DNA from 2 places in the Peribacillus sp. TH27 genome. Region 1 is predicted to be linked to the other one. Evidence: riboswitches for the same ligand, from Rfam matches in the RefSeq annotation. Region 1 holds a riboswitch; the other holds the start of a gene.

Region 1 (3,413 bases):
GGAAAAATCAGGTGTTACAATTGAAGATCCAGATGGTTGGAGAATTGTATTAATGAATTCGCCCGGCATAGGAAATTAAAATAAAAAAAACTGCAATTGAAAAGTAAGGTTATCTGAGCATGTTACTAAAAGGATTACACCTTTTCCTCATTCAACCAACGGGCGCGATTCATTAATAGGAATCGCTTTTCTTATAGAAACAGGTGCTAGTTCTATAGAAGACCACAATAAGTAGTCTCTTATATTTGTTCAAAAATCAACAGCCTTACTGTCTAACAAAGCCTAAAATAAAAATAGCCTCAACTCCTTAAAGGAATTGAGGCTTGTACTAATATTTATCATTTGAGCAGGAAAGTACGCTTTCTTCCTGTTCAATTAAAGTATGTTAAATAATACGAGTTGTAACGATGCCTGTGATTTGTTTGATTTTTTCCTCTAAACCAGGAATGATATCGCCGTTTACTTCACCGTCAATGTCAATCATCGTATACGCGTATCCACCACGGCTTCTGTTAACCATGTCAGCGATGTTCAAATTATAGTCTGATATAGCCAGTGTGATCTGCCCAACCATGTTTGGAACGTTTTCGTGGAAAGTTGCCACACGACGCTTTCCTGTATAAGGAAGGGAAGTGTTTGGAAAATTCACTGAGTTTTTGATGTTCCCTGTTTCTAAGAACAACTTCACTTGACGAGCTGCCATAATAGCACAGTTTTCCTCTGATTCTTGCGTAGAGGCACCAAGATGTGGGATTGGAACTACATTTTTCATTTTCAATACATTTTCATTCGGGAAGTCTGTAATAAACCTGCCAACTTTCCCGCTTTCAAGTGCAGCTTCCATATCCGTTTCATTCACAAGCTCACCACGTGAGAAATTCAAAATATGTACGCCCGGTTTCATGATGCTAAATGTTTCTTGGTTAAACATTCCTCTTGTATCATCAGTTAATGGCACGTGTACAGTAATATAATCAGATTCAGCAAACAACTGTTCAATCGTCATAGCGCGCTGTACATTGCGGGACAAGTTCCAAGCTGTATCGACAGAGATGAACGGGTCAAATCCAATCACATCCATGTCTAAACCTAGTGCATCATTAGCTACAAGCGCACCGATCGCTCCTAAACCGATTACACCAAGAGTTTTCCCCTTGATTTCTTTTCCAACAAATTGTTTCTTTCCTGCTTCTACAAGCTTTGGAACTTGTTCTCCTTCACCTTCTAACGTCTTTGTCCAGGCCACACCGGCAAAAAGGTTACGAGATGAAGCCATTAAAGAGGTTAGTACCATTTCTTTTACAGCGTTAGCGTTAGCACCAGGGGTATTAAAAACAACAATTCCTAGCTCTGTGCATTTGTCGACGGGAATATTATTGACACCCGCTCCGGCCCTTGCGATTGCTTTTAAATTATCGCCTAATTCTAATGCATGCATGTTAAAGCTACGAAGAACAACAGCATCAGGGTTTTCACTGTCATTGTCGATAGTAAAGTTATCCTTATTGAATACATTTAACCCGCTTTCAGCAATATTATTTAAGGTTTTGATTGTTTTCAGTTTTTCTAAAATTAATGTGCTCATATTATTTCTCCTCTTTTAATTTATGATAGTTTTTAAATTCCTAAATTAATTAACAAGATGTTAAGCAAGCTACTAATCAAATTTCATAAAAATCTGTGTATTCTCTAATAATGGATTTTAGTCTTCACTATCCTCTCCTAATAAACAGAAAGAGGCAAGGGATAATTTCCCTTACCTCTGCCCAGGCGAACGGCTACGACACTATATGCTCCCTCACGGTTATCCGCGTTTCGCCAGTCACACATAGTCTTTTTAATTAATTATATTTTATCAAATTCTCCATCAACCTTCAACTACAATTTTAAAAGGTTATCCTATTTCAGTTCCTTTGGCAGAATTATTTAGTAGAATTCCCCATTGCTCAGTCCCCTTAGCAAGAAGAATATTCTTCCAATAGATGTTCTATCTTTAGTTCTTGTATTGGAAGGGTTAAACCCTTAAGCAGGTTTAATAGCTTTTTCCATATCTTGCTGACGCCAGTACTCTTCAATTTCTTCTAAAGTTTTCCCTTTGGTTTCTGGTGTTTTATAGTGAATAAATACGCAAGCAACTATTGATAATACCGCGTATATTAAGAAGACATTATTTCCAATGACACTTAACAATGGCGGGAAAGTATACGAAAAAAGAAAATTCAATGTGTACTGTAAAAATGTAATGACTCCCATTCCGATCGCTCTTGCCTGCAAAGGTAACACTTCAGGGATGAATAGCCAGAATACAGGACCTAGACCGATTCCAAACGCGAATACATATAAGAACACACAAACCATACTAAATATCGTAAAATCTGAAAATAGTGCTAAACCGATTAGTGGTAGGACCTGCCCGCCAATACTATAGATTAATAATGTTTTTCTTCCCAGTTTATCAACAATGAATAGCGATATAGCCGTGGAAATAACTAAGGCGGTACCTATCCCGAAGTTGGCTATATTCGATCCGCTCCACCCGTTAATTTCCACTCCTTCAAAGATGATTGGAGCAAAGTATACTACTGCATTAATCCCAGTGAAGACCTGAAAAAACGTTAATATGAAGTTCATATTTAGAATCTTTTTATACTGGCCAACTAAATGCTTGAATCCGACAGTTTGCTGTTTTAGTGAATAATTAATATCGCTTATTTCATCTTCCACTTCTTTCTTCGATCCTCTTAGTTTCATTAATACTTTTCTTGCACGTTCTTCTTTTCCTGCAGTCATTAGCCAACGTGGACTTTCGGGTGAGATTAGCATCCCAATCGTAAAGATTGCAGCAGGAATAATACCTATTCCTAGCATGATTCTCCATGAACCACTAGCAGAGAAGGAAGCTCCTACAATGTAAGCACTTAAAATTCCGACATTTACACTTAATTGATATAATGCACCAATTAATCCTCTGATTTTAGGTGGAGCTAATTCAACCAGATATATCAACGAACACATATTGGCTATTCCGCATCCGATTCCAAGGATAAATCGCGATCCTATTAAAACGCTTACATTAGTAGCGAAGGCACAGCCAATAGACCCAACAATAAACGTGATGCCTGCTCCTATTAAGAGCGATTTCCTTCCTAATACTTTAGATAAGGAGGTTGAAAGAACAATAGCAGGCAATGCTCCTAAAAGAAGGAAACTTACAATCAATCCTTGGCCGGCCGGGCTTAATCCAAATTCCTCGGTAATAAAGGGAATCGCTGGAGAAATGGCACCAGAATCAAAACCATATAAAAGTCCAGCCAAGCCACCAAAAATCGCATAAACATACATAATATTCGGAATTTTTTGCAAATAGCTCACTCCTTTTAGATTCACTAATTAAAGTACACCTTTTTTCAATA
Region 2 (3,413 bases), 1.7 Mb from region 1:
AACATGGTCATAAAGTAACCATGTTTTCATTCTACTCATATAGCGATGTCTACACTAAAAGTTATTTATTGAAAAATTCTTTGTTAATTTTTTCAGCCTCAGCCATGTATTCTGTTTTAATCCCGCTTTTAACTCCCCAACAATAGAAGCCAAGTGCTAGACATGCGATGACCACCATATCCCAGCCAAAAGTAAGAATATTTTTTCCGCCGAACTTCTCACTTCCAATATAAGAAATCAAAATCATACAACCTAAGTAAAGAAGCATCCAAACACCTGATAAAAATTGTTTTTTGAATCCATTCCATTTATTTTTCGCTTGATAATAAAAGTAAATAGGAAGTCCAATGGCAATGATGAAAACCACTTCTCCTGTTAATGGCCAACGCGCCCAATATAAAGTAAGCGATGCAAAAACAAATCCACATGGTGCAATAATAGAAGCACCTTTTAAGTAAAATGGACGATTAAAATGAGAAGCTGTACGTCTTAATGTTGCCAATGCAACTGGCCCCATGATATACGAAATAAGTGTAGCAACTGAAATCACTTCAGCAAGTACGCCCCATCCGCGGAATAAAAATAAAAAGATAAAACATACTCCTAAGTTTAATAACATCGCTGGACGAGGAACACCATAAAGTGGATGTAATGTACCAAAGATATTCGGTAAGTACCCATTTTTCTGCATTCCATAAAGCATACGCGAAGTTGTCGTTGTATAAGTAGCACCTGTACCAGACGGTGATACAAATGCATCTACATACAATACAATCGCTAACCAGTTAAGACTAAGAGCAATTGCCAAATCAGCAAAAGGTGAATTGAAATTCAGATGACTCCATCCGTTCACGATCATAGACGGATCAACTGCACCGATAAACACAACTTGTAATATAACGTATATAAAACCTGCAATTAGAATAGACCCAATAACAGCAATAGGTATAGACTTATTCGGAGACTTAGCTTCTCCTGCCATATTAACGGGACTTTGAAATCCATTAAACGCAAACACGATACCAGAAGTAGCTACTGCTGTTAAAACGCTTGCCCAACCATATGGTGCGATCCCTTGAGAACTTGTAAAGTTTTCACCATGAAATCCAGCAAAAAATAACGATCCTGCCATTACACCTGGAACAATTAATTTAAAAATAGTAATAAATGAATTTGCCTTAGCAAAAAGGTTAACTGTCCAATAGTTGACGAAGAAATAGAACAATAGTAGTAAAGAAGCTATGAATAATCCTTTGATCGTTAAGATATTGTTATCAACTAAAGAATGAGTCCATCTGGCCCATTCCCAAGGCCACGTACTCATATATTGTACTGAAGCAATGGCCTCAACGGTAATAGTCGAAGCGATAGATATCCAGTTTGCCCACGCAGCTAAAAATCCAATAAAAGAGCCATGCGAGTATTGAGGATACTTAACCATTCCTCCAGCTTCAGGAAACATTGCCCCAAGCTCTGCGTAAGATAATGCGATAAATAAAATTACAACCATACCGATAATCCAAGAAAAAATAGCTGCTGGTCCTGCAATCTGGGCAGCTTTCCACGCTCCGAACAACCACCCTGAGCCGATAATAGAACCAATACCTGTCATAGTTAAAGCAAAAGTCCCCATCTTTCTATGCATATTACTCATCCCTACCTACACCTCTTCCTAGGAAAATAAAAAACACTTGATCTAAAAAAATCAAGTGTTTGCCCAGGCGCGCGGCTTATACTCTATATGCTCCCCCATGGTACTCCATGTTGCGCCAGTTACATATAGAAAAATAGTTTTTTTTTAGTATATAGGATTATATTAAATTTCACAATACTTGAAAAACATTTATATTTTATAAATAATCCCATTGTTTTTTCGGAATTCACTATTAATATTCTTTTTAATTTGAAAAAATTAGGTGGATTAAGCTCCAAAAAACAAACATTCGATTTCTAGAACTATATGCTTCAACAATATCATCATTTCCCTTTAACATTATACTTAAAAATCTTTAATAGCTTATATGTGCAAAATAAACCGTTCCAAATTAATGGGTTTCCCGATTTTCTTTATTCCTTTTAAGGTTCGGATTTATTGCAATAATATCAAAGCAACTTTGTACAAAATAACCGATTTGCTAGAATCAACCATAACGGTGGGGAGGTTCCATGACCACAATGGGATATAAATCCCCCATATTTCTAAAATACCTTATCGGTTTTCAATTTCACTGGATTATTCCCCTTTACTCCCAGTGTTCTTTTCTCCCGCAAAAAAAGTCATGCACAAGTTGGGGGAAAAGCCTGAGGGATGAAGACCTCTCTTTGCTTTGTCCACAATTTATGCACAACTTTAATTAGTATCTATTATATTTAAACTAACAGTGAAACACACTCAGCATAGCTAGAATGATGAACGTAGATTAATAGTATTTTAATATTTCCTTGAACAAGATGATGTCCCTAAATCCTTACTTGCTTCTTAGCTGGAAATCATCATCGGTCTTAGCCTCTAATGGTACTCGCTTCTCCATTTTTAAAATGTAATAACTTGCTACGACTATAGCTAGGAAAACGACCCCAACAATCAGGGAAATACGAGTACTAGGGTTAATCCACATACCAACCAGCACCATCAGTAAAAATGCAATTGTTGCATAGTTGCTGTAAGGGGCAAAAGGCATTTTGAACGGGTGGTTTTCCATTTCCGCAGCTCTTACCTTTCTGAATTTAAGCTCACTAATAAGTAAGACAAACCATGGAATCATTCCAGGTAGAACACTAGCACTGTAAACATAAAGGAATAGTTGTGGCGGTGCAAGGTAGTTCAAGACAACACCAATTGCTAAACCTAAAAGGACAGCAATCGTACAATAAGCTGGCACTCCATTTTTAGATACTTTCGCAAAGATTTTAGGAGCTTGACCGTTCATTGCTAGAGTGTAAAGCATACGACCTGCACTGAAAATCCCACTATTACATCCAGACATCGCCGCTGTGATTACGACAAAGTTAATAATACCTGCTGCTGCAGTAATACCTATTTTAGCAAAGGTTGAAACAAACGGACTACCGATGTCATCTAGTTGGTTCCAAGGAAAGACTGTCACGATGACAAAAATAGCGCCAATATAGAATATTAAAATACGCCAAATGATGCTTTGGATAGCTTTTGTTACAGTCTTCGTTGGATTTTTCGCTTCACCCGCAGTGATACCGATAAGTTCAACGCCCTGATAGGATGCTACAACAAGGGAAAGCGCAAAGAAGAACCCTGTCCAGCCCCCGGTGAAGAAGCCGCCATTTGCCCAAAGATTTGATAATCCAATTGCATCACCGCCATTTCCAAATCCGAAAAAGATAAGACCTAGTCCAGCAATAATCATCAGTACAATCGTTATAATTTTAATAAGCGC

Evidence for each region. A riboswitch is a leader RNA that binds a small molecule or an ion and turns the genes downstream of it on or off. The one in region 1 is predicted to bind ZMP and ZTP.
Region 2: linked by a shared signal. The riboswitch ahead of JFU24_RS13405 (APC family permease) and the one ahead of JFU24_RS21500 (phosphoglycerate dehydrogenase) in region 1 are both predicted to bind ZMP and ZTP.

Annotation. Positions count from the first base shown of each region.
Region 1 covers NZ_JAEKEV010000002.1:4,170,073-4,173,485, reverse strand. Annotated here, with positions in the region: gene JFU24_RS21505 (VOC family protein) at 1-79, shown strand, start outside; gene JFU24_RS21500 (phosphoglycerate dehydrogenase) at 386-1,585, opposite strand; ZMP/ZTP riboswitch at 1,758-1,836, opposite strand; gene JFU24_RS21495 (sugar porter family MFS transporter) at 2,023-3,363, opposite strand; gene JFU24_RS21490 (RbsD/FucU family protein) at 3,391-3,413, opposite strand, start outside.
Region 2 covers NZ_JAEKEV010000002.1:2,481,993-2,485,405, forward strand. Annotated here, with positions in the region: gene JFU24_RS13405 (APC family permease) at 62-1,654, opposite strand; ZMP/ZTP riboswitch at 1,709-1,787, opposite strand; gene JFU24_RS13410 (amino acid permease) at 2,469-3,413, opposite strand, start outside.